DNA from 3 places in the Dactylosporangium sp. CA-152071 genome. Region 1 is predicted to be linked to each of the others. Evidence: riboswitches for the same ligand, from Rfam matches in the RefSeq annotation. Region 1 holds a riboswitch; each other region holds the start of a gene.
The links. A riboswitch is a leader RNA that binds a small molecule or an ion and turns the genes downstream of it on or off. The one in region 1 is predicted to bind ZMP and ZTP.

Region 2: linked by a shared signal. The riboswitch ahead of ACQEVZ_RS26480 (bifunctional 5,10-methylenetetrahydrofolate dehydrogenase/5,10-methenyltetrahydrofolate cyclohydrolase) and the one ahead of glyA (serine hydroxymethyltransferase) in region 1 are both predicted to bind ZMP and ZTP.
Region 3: linked by a shared signal. The riboswitch ahead of ACQEVZ_RS04650 (hypothetical protein) and the one ahead of glyA (serine hydroxymethyltransferase) in region 1 are both predicted to bind ZMP and ZTP.

What each region holds. Positions count from the first base shown of each region.
Region 1 covers NZ_JBNJMZ010000001.1:4,257,707-4,265,481, forward strand. The annotation lists gene ACQEVZ_RS19070 (acetolactate synthase large subunit) at 1-1,330, opposite strand, end outside; gene ilvD (dihydroxy-acid dehydratase) at 1,558-3,402, shown strand; ZMP/ZTP riboswitch at 3,469-3,557, shown strand; gene glyA (serine hydroxymethyltransferase) at 3,581-4,843, shown strand; gene ACQEVZ_RS19085 (hypothetical protein) at 4,931-7,775, opposite strand, start outside.
Region 2 covers NZ_JBNJMZ010000001.1:5,911,889-5,919,663, reverse strand. The annotation lists gene ACQEVZ_RS26500 (hypothetical protein) at 1-591, opposite strand, end outside; gene ACQEVZ_RS26495 (ParB/RepB/Spo0J family partition protein) at 1,263-2,309, opposite strand; gene ACQEVZ_RS26490 (ParA family protein) at 2,306-3,511, opposite strand; gene rsmG (16S rRNA (guanine(527)-N(7))-methyltransferase RsmG) at 4,135-4,812, opposite strand; gene ACQEVZ_RS26480 (bifunctional 5,10-methylenetetrahydrofolate dehydrogenase/5,10-methenyltetrahydrofolate cyclohydrolase) at 4,918-5,784, opposite strand; ZMP/ZTP riboswitch at 5,797-5,881, opposite strand; gene ACQEVZ_RS26475 (protein jag) at 7,097-7,759, opposite strand.
Region 3 covers NZ_JBNJMZ010000001.1:1,148,262-1,156,036, reverse strand. The annotation lists gene ACQEVZ_RS04670 (SDR family oxidoreductase) at 1-94, shown strand, start outside; gene ACQEVZ_RS04665 (hypothetical protein) at 66-491, opposite strand; gene ACQEVZ_RS04660 (hypothetical protein) at 627-1,418, opposite strand; gene ACQEVZ_RS04655 (SigE family RNA polymerase sigma factor) at 1,415-1,963, opposite strand; ZMP/ZTP riboswitch at 2,078-2,163, shown strand; gene ACQEVZ_RS04650 (hypothetical protein) at 2,195-3,271, shown strand; gene ACQEVZ_RS04645 (UbiA prenyltransferase family protein) at 3,347-4,228, shown strand; gene ACQEVZ_RS04640 (DinB family protein) at 4,544-5,014, shown strand; gene ACQEVZ_RS04635 (DUF5997 family protein) at 5,020-5,490, opposite strand; gene ACQEVZ_RS04630 (LysR family transcriptional regulator substrate-binding protein) at 5,514-6,173, shown strand; gene ACQEVZ_RS04625 (nucleotidyltransferase domain-containing protein) at 6,170-6,640, shown strand; gene ACQEVZ_RS04620 (DUF72 domain-containing protein) at 6,661-7,476, shown strand; gene ACQEVZ_RS04615 (SDR family NAD(P)-dependent oxidoreductase) at 7,523-7,775, shown strand, end outside.

The DNA of each region.
Region 1 (7,775 bases):
ACATCTGGTGCTGGCCGACCCCGGCGGTGTAGATCGCCTCGGGACCGACGATCGCGCCGATGCGTTCGATGACGTACTGCGGGGCAAGGGTGCCGTCGGACGGCTCCTCGTATCCGAGGGGGTACCGGCCGCGGATGTCGTCCAGCGTCGCCCACCAGTCGGTGAGCGCGACCTTGTGCCCCGCGGTGTGCTCGGCGGTGACGGCGCCGATCAGCTCCTCGATGACGTGCTTGGCGTCGCCGACGATCGGCACGTCCGCCACCCGGTTCTTGCCGATCTCGGCGGGGTCGATGTCGGCGTGGATGATCAGCGCGTTCGGCGCGAACGTGCTCAGGTCGCCGGTGACCCGGTCGTCGAAACGGGCGCCGAGGGTGATCAGCAGGTCGGCCTTCTGCAGCGCGTAGACGGCGCCGACGCTGCCGTGCATGCCGGGCATGCCCAGGTGCTGCGGGTGCGAGTCGGGGAACGCGCCGCGGGCCATCAGCGTCGTGACGACCGGCGCGCCGGTCAGCTCGGCGAGCTTGCGCAGCACCTCCGACGCGTGCGCCTTGATGACGCCGCCGCCGACGTAGAGCACGGGCCGCTTCGCGGCGGCGATGAGCCGGGCCGCCTCGCGGATCTGCTTGCCGTGCGGGTGGAGCGTCGGGTGGTAGCCGGGCAGGTCCAGCGTCGGCGGCCACTTGAACGTCGTCTGCTTGACCAGCACGTCCTTGGGGATGTCGACGAGGACCGGGCCGGGGCGGCCGGTCGAGGCCAGGTGGAACGCCTCGGCCAGGATCCGCGGCAGCTCCTCCCCGGTCTTGACCAGGTAGTTGTGCTTGGTGATCGGCAGCGTGATCCCGGCGATGTCGGCTTCCTGGAACGCGTCGGTGCCGATGGAGGCCGAGGCGACCTGGCCGGTGATCGCGACCATCGCGACGGAGTCCATGTATGCGTCGGCGATCGGCGTGACCAGGTTGGTCGCGCCCGGGCCGGACGTCGCCATGCAGACGCCGACCTTGCCGGTGGCCTGCGCGTAGCCGGTCGCGGCGTGCCCGGCGCCCTGCTCGTGGCGGACCAGGATGTGCCGGACGGACTCGGAGTCGAACAGCGGGTCGTACGCGGGGAGGATCGCGCCGCCGGGAATGCCGAAGACGACGTCCGCGCCGAGCGCCTCGAGCGACCGCACCAGCACCTGAGCGCCGGTCAGAAGCTCCGGCTTCTTCTCTACGGCCGTCTTGTCCGACCGGTCGGCGGCGGCCGGCGCGGTGGAGCCCGGCGGCGTCGCCGGAGCGGCGGGTGCGGCCGGGTGCGCTCGGTGGGCGAGGACTTCAGGCGTGGGTCTCGTCATCGCATTTCGCACTTTCGCTCGAATGGTGTCTTGGTCGCGGCTAGGACTGGCTTGGACATGAAAAAACCCCTCCGTGCGATGCACGAGGGGCTAGCGCGCTGACGGCAGGCGTCGGCGCGCTAGATGATAAGTACTCGCAGCGACCTCGACGACATTCCCCCACTCTTGCGCATCTCACCGCCCGAGTCAACCGGTCCCACGATCTGGAACGTGTCAGACTCACAAGTATGCCCGAGCTGCGATCCAAAACCTCCACTTCTGGTCGCAACATGGCCGGCGCACGCGCCCTCTGGCGCGCCACCGGCATGACCGACGCAGATTTCGGTAAGCCCATCGTCGCCATCGCCAACAGCTTCACGCAGTTCGTGCCGGGCCATGTCCACCTGCGCAACCTCGGGATCATCGTCGCGGACGCGGTCGCCGAGGCCGGTGGGGTCGCCAAGGAGTTCAACACCATCGCCGTCGACGACGGCATCGCCATGGGCCACGGCGGGATGCTCTACTCGCTGCCCAGCCGCGAGCTCATCGCCGACGCCGTCGAGTACATGGTGCAGGCGCACTGCGCCGACGCGCTCGTGTGCATCTCCAACTGCGACAAGATCACGCCCGGCATGCTGCTCGCCGCGCTCCGCCTCAACATCCCCACCGTCTTCGTCTCCGGCGGCCCCATGGAAGCCGGAAAGACCGTCGCGATCGAGGGCGTCGTGCACGCCAAGCTCGACCTCATCGACGCGATGATCGCCTCCGCCAACGAGGCGGTCACCGACGAGCAGCTGGGCCAGATCGAGCGCTCCGCCTGCCCGACCTGCGGCTCCTGCTCCGGCATGTTCACCGCCAACTCGATGAACTGCCTCACCGAGGCGATCGGCCTCGCCCTGCCCGGCAACGGCTCCACCCTCGCCACCCACAGCGCCCGCAAGGCCCTCTTCGAGCGGGCCGGCTCGCTCGTCGTCGAGCTGTGCAAGCAGTACTACGAGGGTGATGACGCGTCGGTACTGCCGCGCGCGATCGCCACCCGCGAGGCGTTCGAGAACGCGGTCGCCCTCGATGTCGCCATGGGCGGGTCCACCAACACCGTCCTGCACCTGCTCGCGGCCGCCCGCGAGGCCGAGGTCGACTTCAGCGTCGCCGACATCGACGGCATCTCCCGCCGGGTGCCGTGCCTGTCGAAGGTCGCGCCCAACAGCCCCAAGTACCACATGGAGGACGTCCACCGCGCCGGCGGCATCCCCGCCATCCTCGGCGAGCTCAACCGCGCGGGCCTGCTTCGGGATGGGGTCCGCAGCGTCCACTCGCCCGACCTGTCCAGCTGGCTGGCCGAATGGGACATCCGTTCCGGGAACGCTTCCGAAACCGCGCTCGAGCTCTTCCACGCCGCGCCCGGCGGGGTCCGCACCGTTGAGCCGTTCTCCACGTCCAACCGCTGGGCGACGCTCGACACCGACGCCGCCGAGGGATGCATCCGCTCCAAGGAGCACGCCTACAGCGCCGACGGCGGCCTCGCGATCCTGTTCGGCAACATCGCCCCCGACGGCTGCGTCGTCAAGACCGCCGGCGTGCCCGAGGAGAACCTCGTCTTCCACGGCACGGCACGGGTCTTCGAGTCGCAGGAGTCCGCGGTGGACGGCATCCTCGCCAAGGAGGTCGTCCCCGGTGACGTGGTGGTCATCCGGTACGAGGGCCCGAAGGGCGGGCCGGGCATGCAGGAGATGCTCTACCCGACGTCGTTCCTGAAGGGGCGGGGCCTGGGGCGCGCCTGCGCGCTCATCACCGACGGCCGCTTCTCCGGCGGCACCTCCGGCCTCTCCATCGGTCACATCTCGCCCGAGGCGGCCGGCGGCGGGCTCATCGCCCTCGTCGAGGACGGCGACCGGATCGAGATCGACATCCCGCACCGCTCGATCAGCCTCATCGTCGACGAGGACGTGCTGACCGCGCGCCGCGTCGCGCAGGAGAAGCGCGAGCGGCCGTACACGCCGCTGGACCGGCAGCGACCCGTCTCGGCGGCGCTGCGCGCGTACGCGTCGATGGCCACCGCGGCCAGCGACGGCGCCTACCGCAAGGTGCCGTAACGGTCGTCACCCCGGGCCAGTTCGATCGGATCGGCCCGGGGTTTCTGCCCGGTCGTGCACTAGCATCGGTGGTACTGCGACTGGCGCACATCAAGGTGGAACCGACCACCGGGGAGCTTCCTGCATCGCTGGCACCGCGCGCCTGGGTGCCACGGTCACCCGTATGGGAGGAAGCCCCATGCATGTTCCCGCCCTGCCGTCGATCACCTCGGCCGACCCCGACCTCGCGGACCTGATCCAGCGCGAGGCCGCCCGGCAGCACGACACGCTGCGGATGATCGCCTCTGAGAACTACGTCTCCCAGGCCGTCCTCGAAGCGACCGGCACCGTCCTCACCAACAAGTACTCCGAGGGCTACCCCGGCAAGCGGTACTACGAGGGCCAGCGCTTCATCGACCCGATCGAGGAGCTGGCGATCGCCCGCGCCAAGTCGGTCTTCGGCGTCGAGCACGCCAACGTGCAGCCCTACTCCGGCTCCCCCGCGAACCTCGCCGTCTACATGGCCCTGGCCGCCCCCGGCGACACCGTCATGGGCATGGCCCTGCCGATGGGTGGCCACCTCACCCACGGCTGGTCCGTCTCGGCGACCGGCGCGTGGTTCCGCCCCGTGCAGTACACGGTCCGCCGGTCCGACGGCCTCATCGACTTCGACGAGGTCCGCGACATCGCCCTGCGGGAACGCCCGAAGCTGATCTTCTCCGGCGGCACGGCCATCCCCCGCACCATCGACTTCCCGCGCTTCGCCGAGATCGCCCGCGAGGTCGGCGCGGTCCTCGTCGCCGACGTCGCGCACATCGCGGGCCTCATCGCCGGCGGCGCGCACCCCTCCCCCGTCGGCCACGCCTCCGTCATCACGACCACCACCCACAAGACCCTCCGCGGCCCGCGCGGCGCGATGCTGCTCTCCACCGCGGAGTACGCCAAGGCGATCGACAAGGCCGTCTTCCCCGGCCTGCAGGGCGGCCCGCACAACCACACGACCGCGGGCATCGCCGTCGCGCTCCGCGAGGCGGCCCAGCCGTCGTTCCGCACCTACGCCCACCAGATCGTCGCCAACGCCCGCGCCCTCGCCGCCGCCCTGCTGGAGCGCGGCTTCGACCTGGTCTCCGGCGGCACCGACAACCACCTCATCCTGATCGACCTCACCGGCAAGAACATCGGCGGCAAGCCCGCCGCCCGCGCCCTCGACCGCGCCGGCATCGAGACGAACTACAACACCGTCCCGTACGACACCCGCAAGCCCTTCGACCCCTCCGGCCTGCGCATCGGCACGCCCGCCCTCACCACCCGCGGCCTCACCGAGACCCAGATGCCCCAGGTCGCCGACTGGATCTCCCGCGCCGTCGACGCCGCCATCAAGTCCGACGACGACGCCTTGGACACGATCGCCGCCGAGGTCCGCGAGCTGCTGTCCGCGTACCCGATGCCCGGCTGGCATTGACCCCACAACACGCGAGGGGCGGCTCCGGTTCGGGTGCCCGGATCCGCCCCTCGTGTGGTTGTTCGTCGCTACTTGCGGCGTTCGTTGCTACTTGCCGCGGCGCAGGAACCGCCGTGACTTCTGGTCGGGATTCTTGGGCTCCTCGTCGAGGTTGAGCTCCAACGGCGCCACATCGTCGTCGAACACCATGTCCCGCGCGCGCTGCCGCTGCCCCGGCACACCCCCGCCAAACCCACCCCGCTCCCCCCGGCCACGGTCCCCGGCCCGCTCGACGTCCTCGCCGCGCCCGCCGAGCCCGCCCCGGTCCTCGCCGCGCCCGCCCCAGTCCTCGCCGCGCCCGCCCCGGTCTTCACCGCGCCCGCTCAGCCCGCCGCGGTCTTCACCGCGCCCACCGAGCCCACCCCGGTCGTCACTGCGGCCACCGAGCCCGCCCCGGTCCTCACCGCGCCCACTCAGCCCGCCGCGGTCCGCCCCACTTGCCCAGTCCCCACCGCGATCCGAACCGCCGCGGTCCGAACTGGCCCAGTCACCGCCACCCCGACCGTTGTCAGCACCGCGCCCCGAACCACTGGCCCAGTCGTCGCCGCCCCGGCCGTTGTCAGCACCGCGCCCCGAACCACTGGCCCAGTCGTCGCCGCCTCGGCCGTTGTCTCCGCGGTCCAAGCCGGCGGCCCAGTCGCCGGTGTGGTCGGGACGGGCGGTGCCGGTGGTGCGCGACGCGGAGCCGGCACGTCGCTCGGACGTGAACTCCCCACTCGGGTCGCTCTCCCAGCCGGTCGTCGGGTCGGTCGCCCAGGAAGGCCGTCCAGCGGGCGTCGAGGGATCGGTCGCCCCGGCCCGTTGCCCGGCGTCCGTCCCTGCGGCCCAGTCACTCCCGGCCGCAGGCGCTCCGGACCCGGGACGCCTGGCCGGGGCATCGCCCGCAGCAGCTTGGCCTTTCTTGCCCTTCCCCGCCTTCGAGAACCCCCACCGCGACCGCTTGGCAGGCTGCTCCACCGGCGCCTCGTCGACACCGGCCCGGGAGCCAGCCGCCGCCTCGGCGTCCCACCAGTCAGCGCCGTCCTCAGCGGCACCCGCCGCCCTCGTGCCCGGCTGCGCGCCGGCCCGGTCGTCGTCTCGTCCACCCGCTCGCGATACGCCGGTCTGCCCCTGCTCCGACCACGTGGCTGCCGAAGCCCCAGCCCTCGGAACCCCCACCTGCCCCTCGTCCGACCCCGCCCGATCCGACCGGTCCTGCTCCGACCGCGCAGACTCCGACCGCCAAGAATCAGCGCGCGAAGACTCTGGACGCGAAGACTCCAGACGCGAAGGCTCCGACCAGGCGCGATCCGAACCAGCCGCATCCGAAGCAGCACGATCCGAGCTCGGAGCGTCTGACCAGTTCCGATCAGAGCGGAGATGATCCGTTTGCGAGGAGTCAGACCAGGACGAGCCCGACCACGAGTCCTCGGAACGGCCCTGCGCCGGCCGCGCGGAGTCCGACCATGAGGAGCCCGAAGACGATCGCTCCGTCAGTGCCGGCCCCGCGGACGAACCCTGCGACCAAGAGTCACGTCCCCACGAAGGTTCCGGCAACGCGTCCGCCCGGGACGGCGTCGACGGCGGGACGGAAGGCCGCTCGACAGGGCTGGCGGAGGGGGCCGGGCCGGCAGAGGCAGGCGAGGACACCGGCCAGGCACCGGAGGGACCGTCCGACGAGCTCCCGAACGCGGAGCCGTCGAACCGCGAGCCGCCCGACCCCGGGAAACCGGAGACCGGAGCGCCTGACGTGGGTCGACCGTAGGCCGGAGCACCCGACGTGGGGCCGCCGAAGGCCGGAGCACCTGACGTGGGGATGCGGGAGGTGGGTCCGCCCGACGTCGGGACGCCGGAGGTGGGAACGCCCGATGTCGGAGCGCTGGACACGGGGTCGTCGGCGGAGTTGTGGGTGGCGGAGGGCTGCTGGCGCTCGCGCCGGCGGAGGGAGCGGGCCTCGGCGTCGGCCTGCCAGGAGCGGCTGAGCTCAAGGGGCTCGGCGACGAGCTCGGGCTTCTCGCCCTCGAACAGACTGCCGGTCCATGCTGGCCGCTCGGCCGGCCGCTCGGCCGGCCGCTCGACGGGGCGCCGGGCCGGGCGGTCACTCGCCGGCGTGCCGAAACGCGCCGGGTCTGCCGGAGTCCGGCCCGGACTGTCCAGGTCGGAGAAGCCACCGCGATCCGACGTCCGGCCGCCGAGATCGGACGCCGGCCCAGGCTCGGACGACCAACCACGGTCCGAAGCCCTGCCAGCCGACTCCGCCGCCGACTCACGAGACGACGACCAACCACGGTCCGACGAGCCACCGGCCAGGTCCGACGACGGCTCACGGGACGAAGACCAGCCGCGATCCGACGAGCCACCAGCCAGATCCGACGACGACCCACGGGACGACGACCAACCACGATCCGACGAATCACCGATCGAATCCGCCGCCGACTCACGCGACGAGGACCAGCCAACCGGCTCCGCCGCCGACTCAAGGGACGAGGACCAGCTGCGATCCGACGAGCCACTGGCCAGGTCCGACGACCCACGAGACGACGACCAGCCACGGTCCGACGAATCACCGATCTCCGCCGCCGGCCCACGAGACGACGACGGCTCACGGGACGAGGACCAGGCACGGTCCGATGAGCCATCGGTCAGGTCCGGCGACGAACCACGGGACGAGGACCAGGCACGGTCTGTGGAGCTGCTGGGCGACGTCGAGGGCGGGGTGTCCGGGCCTGCGGGGGTGTCCAGGGCGAACCCGAACCGGTCAGGGTCGCTGGCGATCTGGTCGAACTCGGACATCAGCGACGCGAACCGGTCGGCCGACGGCTCCGGCGCCGGAGGAGCGGGCCGGAACTCGGGTGCGGGCGGCAGCGTCGACGCGGCGGGGGACGGCGGCTGGGCCGACGCGGCGGGCCAGGTC
Region 2 (7,775 bases), 1.7 Mb from region 1:
GAGCGCCGCCTCCTCGCGGAACCGCGCCGGCGCCGTCCAGTTGATCCGCGGCGGCTCGGCGAGGGGTCGCCCGCCGAACTCCGCGAGCCAGGCGGCGACCAGCGCCAGGTTCTCCCGCCACTGGTCTTCCGGGATCGGCGGCAGGATGTCGTCCCACAGCGCGAGGAACGTCCCCTGCAGTTGCAGCCGCCCATACGGTCGCGCGAGGAACCACAGGTGCAGGTGCGCGGCGCCGTCGCCCCACCGGTTCACGTGGACGCGCGCCACCCCGTCGAGCGACCGGATCGCCCGCTCCAGCCGCACCGTCATCACGCCGAGCTCGGCGGCGAGCATGTTGGGCAGATCGCCGAGGTCGAGGTGCGACCGCGACTCGAGGATCAGCACGGCCGGCAGCCCGGTCGGCCGGTCGAGGCTGCGCACCCGCCACCGGTCGCTCACCCAGATGTATGCCTCGTCCGGCGCACCACACGCCCGACACTCCGCCGGGTTGTCCCCATGCCGCGGCGGCTCGATCGGCACCGGGTCGAGCAGACGCTTCACCCGGAGGTCACCCTCGAACGGGAACGTGGGCCAGTAGGTAAACGAGGGCAGCTGCGATGGCGTCTCGGGCACGAGCCGACCCTAGCCCAATCGCAACCCCGCTGTCCGCACCCTGTGGACAGTGCACCCCAGGGACCTTCGTCCACAGGCACCTAAGCCCTCTACCACGCGGTTTCACGTGAAACGGTGAGCCTGTGGATAACCCCTGTGGATAAAGTTCCCCCAGAACGATCCTGAGGCGGAATCCAAACACCCCAAGATTTCGCCCCCAGCCGTTCTGATTGGCGTTTTCGGCGTTTGTACGACTAGCGCCAGCCCGTCGCCCGTACCCGGCCGCTCCAACGGCACCCTTCGCAAGTCATTCAGACATACCGCCAAGCGGTGCCACGGTCAGCGCGCCCCCTCACCCACCCGACGGGCCACGACGGCCCTCCGGTCGAGCGTGACCGTTCCGTAGACGCGCCCGATCGCCGCGACCACATGCGGACCCTCTCCACCGACGCGACCGACGTCAAACAACAGCCGCACGTTCTTGCTCGAAGCCACGCCCCCGTCGTGCCGCGACCGCCGCCGCCCGGGGTCGCAACATCTCAACGCCTCGGTCTCCCGGGCGAACTTCGCCCAGATACACCGCGGTCCGGGCCGCTGCTCCGTTCTGCAGCTGCCCGGACCGTCGGCCGGATCGTTCACCGCGGACGTCGCCGCGGCCGAGAATCTCAGTGCTACTGCTCCCGCTGCTGGCCGCGCTGGTCGACACCGATGATGCCGACGATGCGCTCCAGGTCGTCCACGGTCGCGAACTCGATCGTGATCCGCCCCTTGCGCTGGCCGATGTCGACCTTCACCCGCGTGTCGAACCGGTCCGACAGCCGGTCGGCGAGGTCCGACAGCGCCGGCGCGTGCGGCTTGGCCCGCCGCTGCGGCGCCGCCTTCTTCGCCGTGGCGCCCTCGGACACCGCGAGCGAGACCATCTCCTCGGTCGCCCGGACCGACAGGCCCTCCGCGACGATCCGGTGCGCGAGCGTCTCCTGCTCCTCGGAGTTGTCGAGTCCGAGAAGCGCGCGGGCGTGCCCGGCGGACAGCACGCCGGCGGCCACGCGACGCTGTACCTGAGCAGGCAGGTTCAGGAGGCGGATCGTGTTCGAGATCTGAGGGCGGCTCCGGCCGATGCGCCGCGCCAGTTCCTCGTGGGTCGCGCCGAACTCCTCAAGGAGTTGCTGATACGCGGCCGCCTCTTCCAGAGGGTTGAGGTTGGCGCGGTGGATGTTCTCGAGGAGCGCGTCGCGGAGCATCGCGTCGTCGCGGGTCTCGCGGACGATGGCCGGGATCGCTTCCTTGCCGAGCGCCTGGGCCGCGCGCCAGCGACGCTCGCCCATCACGAGTTCGTACTTCTTCTGCGCGCCTGACTCGTCGTCCGACTCAACCGGCTCGGTGAGCTCGCGGACGACGATCGGCTGCAGGAAGCCGACCTCCTGGATCGAGGTCTTCAGCTCCTCGATCGCATCGTCGTCGAAGACCTGCCGGGGCTGCTTCGGGTTCGGCACGATCGACGTCACCGAGATCTCGGCGAACCGCGCGCCCGGCACCGGAGCGAGCTGCTCCACCGGGGAGTCGACGGCGGTCACGCCGTTGGTCGGGGCGTCGGTCTCGGCCGGGGGAGTCGCCAGCGCGGTGGCGGTGCCGCCCGTCGCGCTCTCGGCCGCCGGCGCGGCGGTGGGGATGAGGGCGCCGAGCCCCCGTCCGAGACCTCCACGTCGGTTCGACTTCATGCCACTCCTCCAACCTGCGCATCGTGCGCACCGCGCAGCGCGATCTCCTGCGCCGCCTCGAAGTAGCTCACCGCACCGCGGGAGCCCGGGTCGTACGTCATCACGGACTGGCTGTAGCTCGGCGCCTCGGACACGCGAACGTTGCGGGGGATGACCGCGTTCAGACACTTCTCGCCGAAGTGGTTCCGGACGTCCTGCTCGACGAGGTCCGCGAGGCGGGTCCGCCGGTCGTACATCGTCAACAGCACCGTCGAGATGTCGAGCTTCGGGTTGAGGTGCGACCGCACAAGCTCGATGTTGTTCGTGAGGGCCTGCACGCCTTCCAGGGCGTAGTACTCGCACTGGATCGGGATCAGGACCTCTTCGGCTGCGACGAGCGCGTTGACCGTCAGCAGGCCGAGCGACGGAGGGCAGTCGATGAAGATGTAGTCGTAGTTGCTCCCGCCGGCCTCGATCGCCCGCTTGAGGCGCGACTCACGGGCGACGACCGAGACCAGCTCGATCTCGGCGCCGGCGAGGTCGATCGTCGCGGGCACGGCCCACAGGTTCGGGATGCCCTCGACCTGCTGGGTCACCGCGTCGAGCGGCGCGCCGTCGATCAGGCAGTCGTAGACGTCCGGCACACCGGAGTGGTGGGGGACGTTCAGACCAGTGGAAGCGTTGCCCTGCGGGTCGAGGTCGATCACCAGGACACGATTGCCGTGCAGCGCCAGGGCGACGGCGATGTTGACCGCCGTGGTGGTCTTACCCACGCCGCCCTTCTGGTTCGCCACACACATCGTGCGCCGCCGTGGCGGACGGGGCATCGTGATCTCCCCGCTCGGGTTGAGGATCTCCACGGCGCGCTTTGCCTCCTGAGCCAGCGGGGGGTCTTCGGTTTCACGTGAAACATACGCGTCTGTCATGGCGCCCTCGGTATCCGCGGTGACGACGGACGGGTGTGGCCGGGGGGACGGACTGCTCCGTCGCTCGGACCTCATATCTGCTCTCGTCTCGGCTTTCGCTTCGTCTGCAGCGGATTGTGAATCGGCTCTGGGCACGACCGGTTTTCCGCCCCGGCCGTAAACAGTACCGGTAGATGCGCGATCGACTGGGCCGCTGCCGCGAAAGTCCACCGTGGTGCCGCGTGTCGTTTCGGCCGGGTTGTCGACCCGCGGCTGGGGCACTGGCCGCGCGGGCGGACGAACCCCCCAGCCCTCGATTTCCTGCCCGTCGGATCCCTGCGCATTCGCCGCTTGGGCGACCGGCCCTGGACTGTCCGACTGATGGGTCCCGTGCCCGTAGTCCGGACCGGGAACACCGGGCTCGCTCACTGCACCGAAACCGGGGTGTGCGACGTGCCCGGCGGGCGAGCCGTAGAGGCTTCCGGCGCCAGCGGCTGGTCGCGGACCTATCGGTGTTTCACGTGAAACATGAGAGCTGCCATCGCCGTAGTCCGGACCATCACCGCTGTCGCGCACCATGTCAGTCCCGTCCCGCTCGGAAAGATGTGCACTGCCGGCCGTCAGCGACGTTGTGCCCACCTCCGGCGCACCGCCCGACGCGAGGTCTCGAGTGACTGCGGTGACCGGCGCCGGGAACGCAAAAACGGCGCGCGGCCAGCCTACGGCGCACAGGCGACCAGAGCCATGGCCGATCGGCGAGTCGTTGGTCTTCTCACTCGCATTCGGCCGTAAGAAGACCAGAAAGCCGTCGACTCGGCGGAGGAGACCGCCGAGTCGCTTGGTCGGTGCGGCCGGCCAGCCGCTGTTGCAGTTTCTGATGTCCATCGTCGAACCCCCGCGTTCCCCCGTGTCCGGAGGACGCTTTCGGCCCGTCCCCCGGTTTACCGCCCGCGCTTGGCCTTCCGGCGCTGCGCGACTTCCCGCTCCCGCACGACCTCGACGACCGTCGTCGGCTCGGCGAGGACGGCGTCCCCGCACAGCCGTACCGACGGCGCGCCCGCTCCAAGCCGGCTCAGGACTTCTGCGTGCTCGGCGATCTCCGCCGCGGCAGAGGATCCCTTGAGCGCGAGCAGTCGCCCACCGACGGCGGTGAGGGGAAGACACCATCCGGCAAGCCGGTCCAGCGGTGCGACTGCTCTGGCGGTGACGACATCGGCGAGGGGAAGCTTCCCGACGCACTCCTCGGCCCGCGCCCGGACCACGGTGGTCCGCTCGAGGCCGAGCGCCGTCACCGCTTCGGTCAGGAACGCGGTGCGTCGTGCGAGCGGCTCGACCAACGTGACGAACAGGTCGGGACGAGCCACTGCCAGCACCATACCGGGCAGGCCGGCGCCGGAGCCGACGTCGACGACCGTGGCGTCCGATTGGATGAGTTCGCCGAGGACGGCGCAGTTGAGCATGTGGCGTTCCCAGATGCGCGGCGCCTCGCGAGGGCCGATCAGCCCTCGCACCACCCCGTCGGTGACAAGCAACTGAGCGAACCGCTCAGCCAACGGGAGCCGATCGCCGAACACCTTCTCGGCGGCCGGCAACACCTCGTTCGGAACAGCACCATCCATGCGGTCAAGCAAATCACGCCGCCCCCGCGCGACCGGCCACTGGGGACAGATCGGCGCACGGGGGCGGCAAGAAGAGGGCCGCTCGAAGACGCGGCCCCCGATGTTTCACGTGAAACGTCGCTCCGCGGCCGTCACGGCGTTGCGGAAGAGCATGGCGACCGTGGTGGGGCCGACCCCGCCGACGCGCGGCGTGATAGCGCCCGCGACCTCCGCGCACGACTCGTCCACGTCGGGCAGGAGCCGCCGGCCGGAGTACCGGACCCCGCCGCCGATGACCGTCGCTCCGGGCTTCACGTGCTCGGGCTGGATGATGCCCGGCACGCCAGCCGCGGCGATGAGGATGTCGGCCCGCTGCGTGTACCGCGGCCAGTCCGCGACACCCGTGTGCACGACCGTCACGGCGGCGTTGGCGGTCGGCCGCTTCTGCGACAGGAGCATCGCCAGCGGACGGCCCAGCGTCGCCCCGCGCCCGAGGATGACGACCTCCCTGCCGCTGACCGGAATCTCGTAGTGCGCGAGGAGCGCCTCGATTCCGGCGGGCGTGCAGGGGAGCGGCCCAGGCATGCCCGCGGCAAGACGCCCGAGGTTCAGCGGGTGCATGCCGTCGACATCCATGTCCGGATCGACCCGCTGCAACGCGACGTCGTAGTCAAGGTGCTGCGGCGTCGGGTACTGAATGAGCAACCCATGCACGTCGGGGTCATCGTTGAACCGGTCGATGACCGCGTGCAGCGCCTCCTGCGTCGTGTCTGCCGGCAGGTGCTCGTGCGGCGACTCGAACCCGAGCTCCGCCGCCTGCCGCTGCTTGATGCGGATGTATCCCGCGCTCGCGTCGTCATCGCCGACAAGGATGGTCGCCAGCGAGGGCACAACCCCCCGCGCGCGCAACGCCGCCACCCGCGTCGCAACGTCAGCCAGGATCTTCTCGGCGACAGGAGCGCCGGGCAGGAGAACAGCAGTGGTCGTGGACATACGACTCCCCGACGTGAGGACCCAGGCGGTCGACCCTCACAACTCGAGCTCCCCGATGGTCCGTCCCATCCCGGTGCCGCCAGTCGCGTCTGCCACCCATTGTCCCCGATCCCATCCTCTCCCGACCACGCGGGGACGAACCCCGACGAAGGAATGCAGGAACAACGCCTACAGCCGACACGCCCCACCCAAGACGCCATCACCAGCCCTCGTGACGCGCCGCCCGCCTTGTACGCCCCAGGCTCACGACCCACAGGTGATCGAAGGCTAGTCCTGGTCGTGATGACGGCCAGAACACTCCTTCGATCAAGCGCTGGTATAGGAGTCGGCACTTCGACTGCTGCGAGGCCGGGATCCGGAGGAACGGTCAGGACCCACGACCCGGACACGGAGAAGCAGCGCTGTGCTCGAACCCAACGAGCACGGCGCGTGGGTGACGTTCGGACGCAACGCCGAGAGCAAGAGGGCAGGCGGCCGACTTGGACGCAGGCGCAGGGCAGTTACACAGACGCACCGGGCCCGCAGCACGCGGCTACGGGCGCAAGCCACGGGTGCGAGGCACGGTCGCAACCGACGTCGACCGGGCGCGGAGCCGGGGGCGAGCAGTCGAAGTGCCGACCCCCGTGCCGGCTTGATCGAAGGAGTGTTCTGGCCGCCATCGTGACCAGATCCAGCCTTCGATCACCACGTGGCTGGATGCCGGCGCGGTTGCCGGTGGGTCGCGACGGATCTCCGCGGCATGGTCCCCGGTTGCGAACGCAGGCCAGCGGCACAGCGTCGCCCGCACGCGGCGGGAGTCGACGCAGTCCCGTCCGCCGGGTCTCGCGTCTTGCGCCCGGTGGCGTCCCAATAGCCCACAACCGCCGAACTGTCCCTGAAGCCCCGTGGCAGTTCTTCTGCATCACATGTGCCTCGGTCGTACAGGTGCGGACGTAGGGCACGAGCTCCGGAGGCGGGGCATCGTGCCACCGGACACGGGGGCGGGGCACGCGGCACAGGCGCAAGGCACGGACACCAGAGCGCGGAAGCACGGGGCGTGCGAAGAACAGGGCGCGAGGGCACGGCGAGCAGCGACCGACTGGTGCGTGGAAGAGCGAGGCCCGTATGCGCCCCCGTGAGATGCGTGCGGGGTTGGACGCGGGGGACAAGGCACGGAGTCGGAAACGTGCGGGGGCGTGGGCGAGCAGAGCGGAGACGCGTCGGGTCAGGACGCATCGTGTGGGGAGGCAGACAGGTGGGTGTACGGAGGTGAGCCGCAAACGGAAAGCGGGGCGCCCCGTCATGGGGCGCCCCGCTTCGCGGTGGGCTTGGGTCAGGCGACCGGGCGGACCACGATCCGGCGGGCCGGCTCGACGCCCTCGGACTCGCTCTCCACGCCGGGGAGGGCGTTGATGACGTCGTGGACGCACTTGCGCTCGAAGGCGCTCATCGGCTCCAGGCGGACGGCCTCGCCGTACTCCTTCACCTTCTCGGCGGCGTTCTTGGCGATCGCGCCGAGCTCCTTGCGGCGCAAGGCCCGGTAGCCGCCGACGTCGAGGAGGAGACGGCTGGGGGAGCCCGTCTGCCGGAAGACCGCGAGGCGGCTCAGCTCCTGCAGTGCCTCGAGGGTGGCGCCGCGCTGGCCGACGAGTGCCTGGAGGCGGCGGCCGGAGCCGTCGCCGCCCTCGACGACCTCGACGACGGGGCGGCCGCTGACGACGAGCTCGTCGATGTCGCCGTCGTAGTCGAGGATGTCGAGGAGGCCTTCGACGTAGTCGGCCGCGATCTCGCTCTCCCGGAACAGGTCGGCCGCGGCACGGCCGTTGCTGCCGCCGGAAGCCTTCGCCGATTCGCCGTCGCTGGAGTCGGCGTCCTCGTCGGCCTCGTCCGTGTCGTCGGCGTCCTCGATCTCGTCGAGGTTGGCGTCCTGATCCGCAGCGTCGTCCTCGGTGCCGCGCGCGTCGAGATCACTGGTGGTGTCGGTCACGAAACTCATCTCCGCTTGTTTGGGG
Region 3 (7,775 bases), 3.1 Mb from region 1:
GGGCGACCTGGAGATCCTCGTCGACGACGCCGCCACCGGCGCCAAGCAGGCCCTCGCCGCCGACCTCAGGATGGTGTACCCGCAGCTGTCGTGACCGCCCCGCCCGCCGCCGCCAGCCGGTCGGCGAGCAACTGCGTCACGGCCGGGGTGTCGGTGATGCCGTCCCTCGTCAGGCGCGCGTAGGCGTCGACGGCCTCGGCGATCGTCATCCCATCCCGGCGGAACACCGCGAGCAGCCGCACCCGCACCGGACGGTTGACCTCGGGGTCGGCGTGCACCCGGGCGAGCCCGACTCGGGCGATGAGCGCCTCCCGTGCGATTCCGGTCAGCGGACCCCGACCGCAGGCCTCGCTCGCGGCGCCGCAGTCGCACTGCGTCGAGACGGACGACTCGATGTGCCCGTAGAAGACCAACTCCTGCGGCCGGCTCCGGCTGGTGCCGCCGCACTGGGCGCACGGCGCCAGCAGCACGTCACCTTCACGCCGCAGCACGCCGCCACTGTACCGACGACCGGCGGCGCTGCGGGGAGCGCGACCGCACCGGCGCTGAGGCCGTGGGAAGCCGGGCGGAGCTGGCGTGGCGCCGGCTGGTCGCCGACGCCACGCGTCTGCCTCGCTAGGACGGCATCAGGGCAGCATCGCCGGGTTGCCGGCCAGCGCCGCGACCTGGTCCGCGGTGAGGAACGCCTTGTCCAGGGCGGGTTTGCGGTCCGTGGCGGTGTCGTGGGGGTAGACGGGGACGGTGCGCTGGGCGGTCACGCTGAAGTGGCCGCCCTGCAGGTAGCGGCGGGCGACGATGACGTCGCCGCCGTCGCCGTGGTCCTCCAGCCAGACCACGACCTGCACGCCGGCGACGTCGACGACGCGGCAGTCACGGCCCGCGTCGGGCAGGGCGCACAGGCCGCCGGGCGGCACGGTCTCGCTGGTCTGCGCCAGGTACGCGCCGAGGTAGCCCTCCCCGTGCCCGTCCGAGACGACGACGTGGGCGGACATCACCACGAGCGCCGAACCGGTCGGCGAGTCCAGGCGCATCGCCGGCGTGCTCGGACCGGCGAACGGGTACTGGGTGTGTCCCGAGTACCCCGCCGGCAGGGCCGCGACGAGCAGGTCGTACACGGCGCGGTCGTGCGTCGGGAGCGCCTGCGCCGACGGTACCGGCGCCGCGGACGCGACCTGAGAAGCGGTGGGCTGCGCGGCGGGCACGGCGACGAACGGCGCGGGGGCCGTCGGGCGGGACGGCAGCAGCGCGGGCGCGACCAGGGCCGCCGCGACCGTCACGCCGGCGAGACCCGCGGTGGCGGCGACGACCCGGTCGCGGGTCCTCGCGGCCCGGGCGGCGACCGCGAGGACCCGCTCCGCCTCACGCAGCGGCGGCGCGTCGTCGAGGGCGAGGTCGCAGAGCATCTTCACGTCGTTCACTGGAGTCCTCCGGGGCTGGTCGGTCTGAGGTCTTCGAGGGTGTCGCCGAGCACCTCGCGCAGGTTGTCGAGGCCGCGGGCGGTCTGGCTCTTCACGGTGCCGGTGGAGCAGCCGAGCACGTCGGCGACCTGCTCGACCGACAGGTCCGCCCAGAAGCGCAGCACCAGCACCGCCCGCCGCCCTTTCGGGATGCGCAGCAGCGCCCGCTTGAGCACCTGCCGGTCCTCGACGCCCCGCTGGTCGGGGACGCTCGCGTCGAGCACCTCGTCGTCGGGCGTCGGGCGTTCCCGCCGCCACGGCCGCCGGCGCTCGTCGAGGAAGGCCCGCAGCAGCACCCGCCGCGCGTACTGGTCGAGCACGTCGTGCCGGTCGATCCGGCCCCACGCGCGGTACAGCTTCGTGAACACCGTCTGGGTCAGGTCCTCGGCGAGGTGCCAGTCCCCGCACAGCAGGAAGGCGGTGTTTCTCAGGTGTCCGGCGCGGGCGGCGTAGTACGCGACGAACTCGTCGTCGTGCGGGCGCCGGCCGCGCCTCAGAATTCGCATCATCATCGCGATAGACACGTACAGCACGCGGAAACAGGTTGCTCGGGCAGGCGGTCACGCTCACGCCTCTGGCGAGTTCGCCCGTGACAACGCACCGTCGAGGGCCGGTAGGCTGCGGGTGGCCGCTACTGGCGCGGGTGGGGCACCACCGGGGACCGGCCGGATCGATGGGTGTGGCGCCGTCCGCCTGGGCGCCTCCGGGAAGCAGACGTCCTGCGAAACGGAGGCACGGTGGACCTGCGCTATGGCATGAACCCGCACCAGCGGCCCGCGAAGATGACATCGATCGACCCGGGGCGGCCGCCGTTGCGGTTCCTGCACGGGGCGCCGTCGTTTGTGAACGTGCTCGACGCGGCCGGGGCCTGGCAGCTGGTGCGGGAGGCGGCGGCCGCGCTCGGCGGGCCGGTCGCGGCGTCGTTCAAGCACGTGTCGCCCGCCGGGGCCGCGACCGCGGGTCCGCTCGACGGGGTCATGGCCGCCACGTACCGGCTGAATTCCGCCACGACCGGGCGGCTGACCAGCGCGTACGTCAGGGCGCGGGACGCGGACCCGAAGAGCTCCTACGGTGACTTCGTCGCGGTGTCCGAGCCCGTCGACGCCGAGCTCGCCGACCTGCTGCGGCGGGTGGTGTCCGACGGGATCGTGGCGCCCGGGTTCGAGGACGGGGTGGTGGCGACGCTCGCGGCGAAGAAGAGCGGCCGGTTCCTCGTCGTCGAGGCCGACCCGGCGTTCCGGCCCCCTTCGGTGGAGCGTCGCGAGGTGTACGGGATGCGCCTCACCCAGCCGCGCGACGAGGCCCCGCTGACCCGGGAACTGCTCGGCGAAGGGCTGCCCGGGCCCGCGGCCGACGACCTGCTGCTCGGGCTGGTGACGGTCAGGTACACGCAGTCGAACTCGGTCACCTACGTCCGGGACGGCATGGTGCTCGGGGTCGGCGCGGGGCAGCAGTCACGGGTGGACTGCACCAGGCTGGCCGGCGCCAAGGCCGACACGTGGTGGCTGCGCCGCCACCCCGCGGTGCCCACCGGCGACCAGGACAAGGTGCAGGACCGGGTCGCCGAGCAGCTCCGGCGGGTGGAGCTGCTCGGCGCCGCCGACCGGGAGGCCTGGCTGGCCGGGAGGGACGGGATCGCGTTCGTCTCCGACGGGGCGCTGCCCTTCGCCGACAACGTGGAGCACGCCGCCCGGCACGGCGCGCGGTACATCGCCGAACCGGGCGACTCGATCCGCTCCACCGACGTGTCCGCCGAGTGCGACCGCCGCGGCATCACCCTCGTCCGGACGGGAATCCGGCTGTTCTGCCATTGAGCCCGGAGGCAGGGCGGCCCCCGGCATGACGCGGCTCTCAGTGCGGGCACAGGGATCGAGGACGATGATCGGGGTATGACGGCGGTGTTGGAACGTCCGGCCGCGGTACTGGTCGCGGTCTCGCGGCCATGGTTCTGGCCGGTGTCGTGGGTGCCGGCGTACCTCGGCACGGTGCTGGCGGGTCACGACTGGCTGCCCGCGCCGGCCGACCGGGGGCGCGCGCTCGTGGCGCTGCTTGTGCTCGGGCCGCTCATCTGGGGCGCGGTGCTGGCCCAGAACGACCTGCAGGACCTGCGCAGCGACCGCGACAACCCGCGCAAGGCCACGGCCCCACTGGTCACCGGAGCGGTCTCCGCCAGGCGTTTGCGGGTGTGGTACCGGTGGCTGGCGGTCACCTGCGTCGCGGCCGCCCTGTACGTGGGTCCGCTGTTCGTGCTCGGCGTCGCCGGGGTGCTGCTGCTCGGCTGGGCGTACAGCGTGCCGCCGCTGCGGCTGAAGACCCGGCCCGGCTGGGACGTCGCGGTCAACGCGCTGGTCGTCGGGGTCGTGTCGCCGGCCGCGGGCTGGGCGATCACCCGGCCGCCGTGGGAGTTCCCGTGGCAGTTCGGGCTGATCGGCCTGCTCTTCGCCGCCGCTCTGTACGTGCCGACCACCGTCACCGACCTGGCCGCCGACACGGGCGCGGGCGACACGACGTTCGCCGTGCGGTTCGGTCCACGGTCCGCGCACCGGCTCGGCGTCGCGCTGTGGGCGGCGGCGCTGGCGTTCTGCGTGCTGCTGGCATGGCTGGACGTGCTGGTGCCGCGCTCGACCCTCGTGCCGCAGCTGCTGATGACACCGGTCCTGCTCGCCGCCTACGCGGTCCTGACCCGCCGCCCGACGATCACGAAGATGGCCGTGGTGTCGATCCTGTTCGGCATCCCCACGATCGGCTTCGCGCTCGCGTACATCGGCTGACGCGGCGGCGGGTCCTTGACCTTGCCCCAAGGGAAGGCCGCAGACTCGGGGGCGTGGACGGAAAGCACCTGCTGGCAGGGCAGTTCGGGGCGGCCTCGCGGCTGTCGCCGAAGGCCCTGCGCCTGTACGCGGAGCAGGGGCTGCTCATCCCGGCCGAGGTGGACCCGGCGACCTGCCCGCGGCCGCCGCCCTGCTGCGCGCGCTCGCCCCGACCTACGACCGGCTCCGCGCGGCGCTCATGGAGCCCCGGACGACCGGGACGCCGCTATGATCTTGTGACGTGACGTCGTTCCCGTGCCGCCCGGAGGTCGTGTGATGACCGGTTTTCACGACCCGATGCGGGTGCAGCTGGAGGCGTTCGTCGACGAGCACCGCGAGGCGCTCGCCGCGTGCCTCGACGGGCTCACCGAGGAGCAGGCGCGCCGGTCGCTGGTGCGGTCCCGCACGACGCTGCTCGGGCTGGTGAAGCACGTCACGTTCGTCGAGAAGGTGTGGTTCGACGAGGCGGTCACCGGCCGGCCCCGGGCCGAGATCGGAATCCCGGAAACACCCGACGAGAGTTTCGTCCTCGACGACACGGACACCATCGCCACCGTGCGTGCGGCGTTCCGGGAGACCTGCGCGGCCTCCCGGCGGGCGACGGCGGGGCTCGACCTGGACGACCTGCTGCCGGGCAACCGCCGGGGGCCGCTGCCGTTGCGCTGGGTCTACCTGCACGTGCTGCGCGAGCTGGCCCAGCACTGCGGCCACGCCGACATCCTGCGCGAGCAGCTGCTGGACGCGTAGCCGCGCTACCGGCCGCGGCGCGCGGCGGCGGCCTTCCTCGGGGCGGGCTTCTTCGCGGACGCCACCTTCTTGGCGGGCGCCTTCTGCTGGACGGGCGCGGCGGCGGCCTCTTCGCGGGCGGCCTGCAGGCGGCGCTCCTCGCGCTTGTTCTCCGCGTGGATCTCGCGCTCCTTGACCAGCCACTCCGGCGGGTCCGCGGCGAGGGCGGCGATCTGCGCGGTCGTGAGCGGGTCGGTGATGCCCCCGCGCGCCAGCCCGCTGTTGGACACCCGCAGGCGGGCCGCGACCACGTTGCGCGGGTGCGGGCCGTCCTTGCGCAGGTCGGCGAGCCACTGCGGGGGGTTGCGCTGCAGCTCGTCGAGCTCCTCGCGGGACACCATCCCGTCCTGGAACTCCTGCGGGGTCGCGGGCAGATACACGTCGAGCTTCAGCGCCGCCGTGGCGGGCTTCATCACCTGGGACTTCTTCGGGCTCACGCGGCCAAGGGTACCCTGGCCGGATGCCCACGCCGTTTCGCCTGCTCGTCGTCCCAGGGGTGACCGTGGACAAGTGGACCCGTCTGTGGGCCGAGCGGCTGCCCGACGTGGAGCTGCTGGTCGAGCCCGTCCCGGCCCAGGACGCGCCGGGGCTGCTGCTCGACGGTGCCGACGCGGGGCTGGTCCGCCTGCCGGTCGATCCGGACGCGTTCCACGCCATCCCGCTGTACACCGAGACCACCGTCGTGGTCGTCCCGAAGGACCACCTGCTCACCGCGGGTGAGGAGCTGACCGTCGCCGACCTGGCCGACGAGACCCTCCTGAGCCCGCTCGACGACACCCTGACCTGGCCGTCGATGCCGGCGGCGGTGCTGGCGGAGCGGCCGGAGACGACGGCCGTCGCGGTCGAATGGGTCGCGTCTTCGGCAGGTGTACTGGTGGTGCCGCAGTCCCTCGCCCGCGCGCACCATCGCAAGGACCTGACCTACCGCGTGCTGATCGACGCTCCGACGTCGTCCGTGGGGCTGGCCTGGGTGCGGGACCGCCACACCGACCTGGTCGAGGAGATGATCGGCATCGTCCGTGGCCGCACCGCCAACAGCACCCGCGGCCGCGCTCCGGAGCAACCCGCGAGAAGACCCGCCAGGCCGCAGCCGGGCGCCAAGGCCCGCAAGCGGCGATGAACGAGGCCCAGGTGCACGAGGTGCTCGGCGCCCTCGAGGCGGCCGGCTGTCCGCACTGGATCTCGGGCGGCTGGGGCATCGACGCCCTGGTCGGCCGGCAGACGAGGGAGCACCGGGACCTCGACCTCGCCGTCGACGCCGCCCGGGAGGCCGAGGCGCTGCGGGCCCTCGAGGCGCTCGGCTACCGGGTCGAGACCGACTGGCGCCCCGTCCGCGTCGAGGTCGCCGGCCCCGGCGGCGGGTATGTCGACCTGCACCCGGTGGCCTTCACCGAAGACGGTGAAGGACGGCAGGAGGGGCTCGACGGCGGCTGGTTCGACTACCCGCGCGCCGACCTCACCATCGGCACGATCGGCGGCCGGGCCGTGCCGTGCATCTCGAAGCGGCTTCAGCAGGTCTTCCACCAGGGCTACGAGCCCCGCGAGGTCGACCGGGCGGACCTGCGGCAGCTGGGGGACTGCCCGTGAAGCTGCACGTGGGGTGCGCGATGTGGACGCACAAGGCGTGGCAGTGGCCGGGGAAGGAGCGGCTCAGGGCGTACGCCGAGCGGTGCACCGCGGTCGAGGGCAACACCACGTTCTACGCCACACCGGCCAGGGACACCGTCGAGACGTGGGCGCGGCAGACCGGGCCGGACTTCCGGTTCGTGGTGAAGCTGCCGAAGCGGGTCACCCACGAGCGGCGCCTGACCGACGCCGGCGCCGACGTGCGCGCGTTCCTCGACGCGATCGAGCCGCTGGGCCCCCGCACCCACGCCGTGTGGATCCAGCTGCCCGCGTCGTTCGGGCCGGGGGACGTGCCGGTGCTGGAGCGCTTCCTGCGCCGGATGCCGCCGTCGCTGCGGTGCGCCGTGGAGGTCCGCCACCTGGACTTCTTCACCGACCGGGCGGCGGCCAGCGAGCTGGAGACGGCCCTGGAGACGGTGGCGGCGGAGTGGGTGCCGTTCGACACGACCGCGTTCTTCACCAGCCCGCCGACCAGCGACGCCGAGCGCGACGCGTGGACGAAGAAGCCGCGGGTGCCGCGGCGGACCAGAGCGCTGACCGGGACACCGATCGTGCGGTACCTCGGCCGCGACGACCCGGACCGGACGGTCGACGGCTGGCAGGCCTGGCTCGACGTCGTGACGGGCTGGCTGCGGGAGGGCCGGTCGCCGACGGTCTTCGTACACACGCCGGACAACGCCGACGCGCCCGCCCTCGCCCGTCGCTTCCACGACGAGGTCCGGGCACGCCTGCCGCAGCTCGCACCGCTGCCGGAGCCCGAGCCGGCCGAGGACGACGAGCCCCTCACCCTGTTCTGAGGACGACTTGCCTTCGAGCGCGCTCGAAGGTGCAGGGGTGGGAGGTATGAACGCGAACCATGGAGCGAAGACCACCGCCGCCGAGGTGATCGACGGCGTCGACCTGCGCGGACGGACCGCGATCGTGACCGGCGGCGCGTCGGGCATCGGCACCGAGACGACCAGGGCGCTCGCCGCCGCCGGCGCCCGGGTGATCGTCGCCGTCCGGGACGTCGCGAAGGCCAGGGGCGTCGTCGAGGCGGAGTTCGCCGAGCTCGACCTGGCGTCGATCCGGTCGGTGGACGCGTTCGTCGCGACCG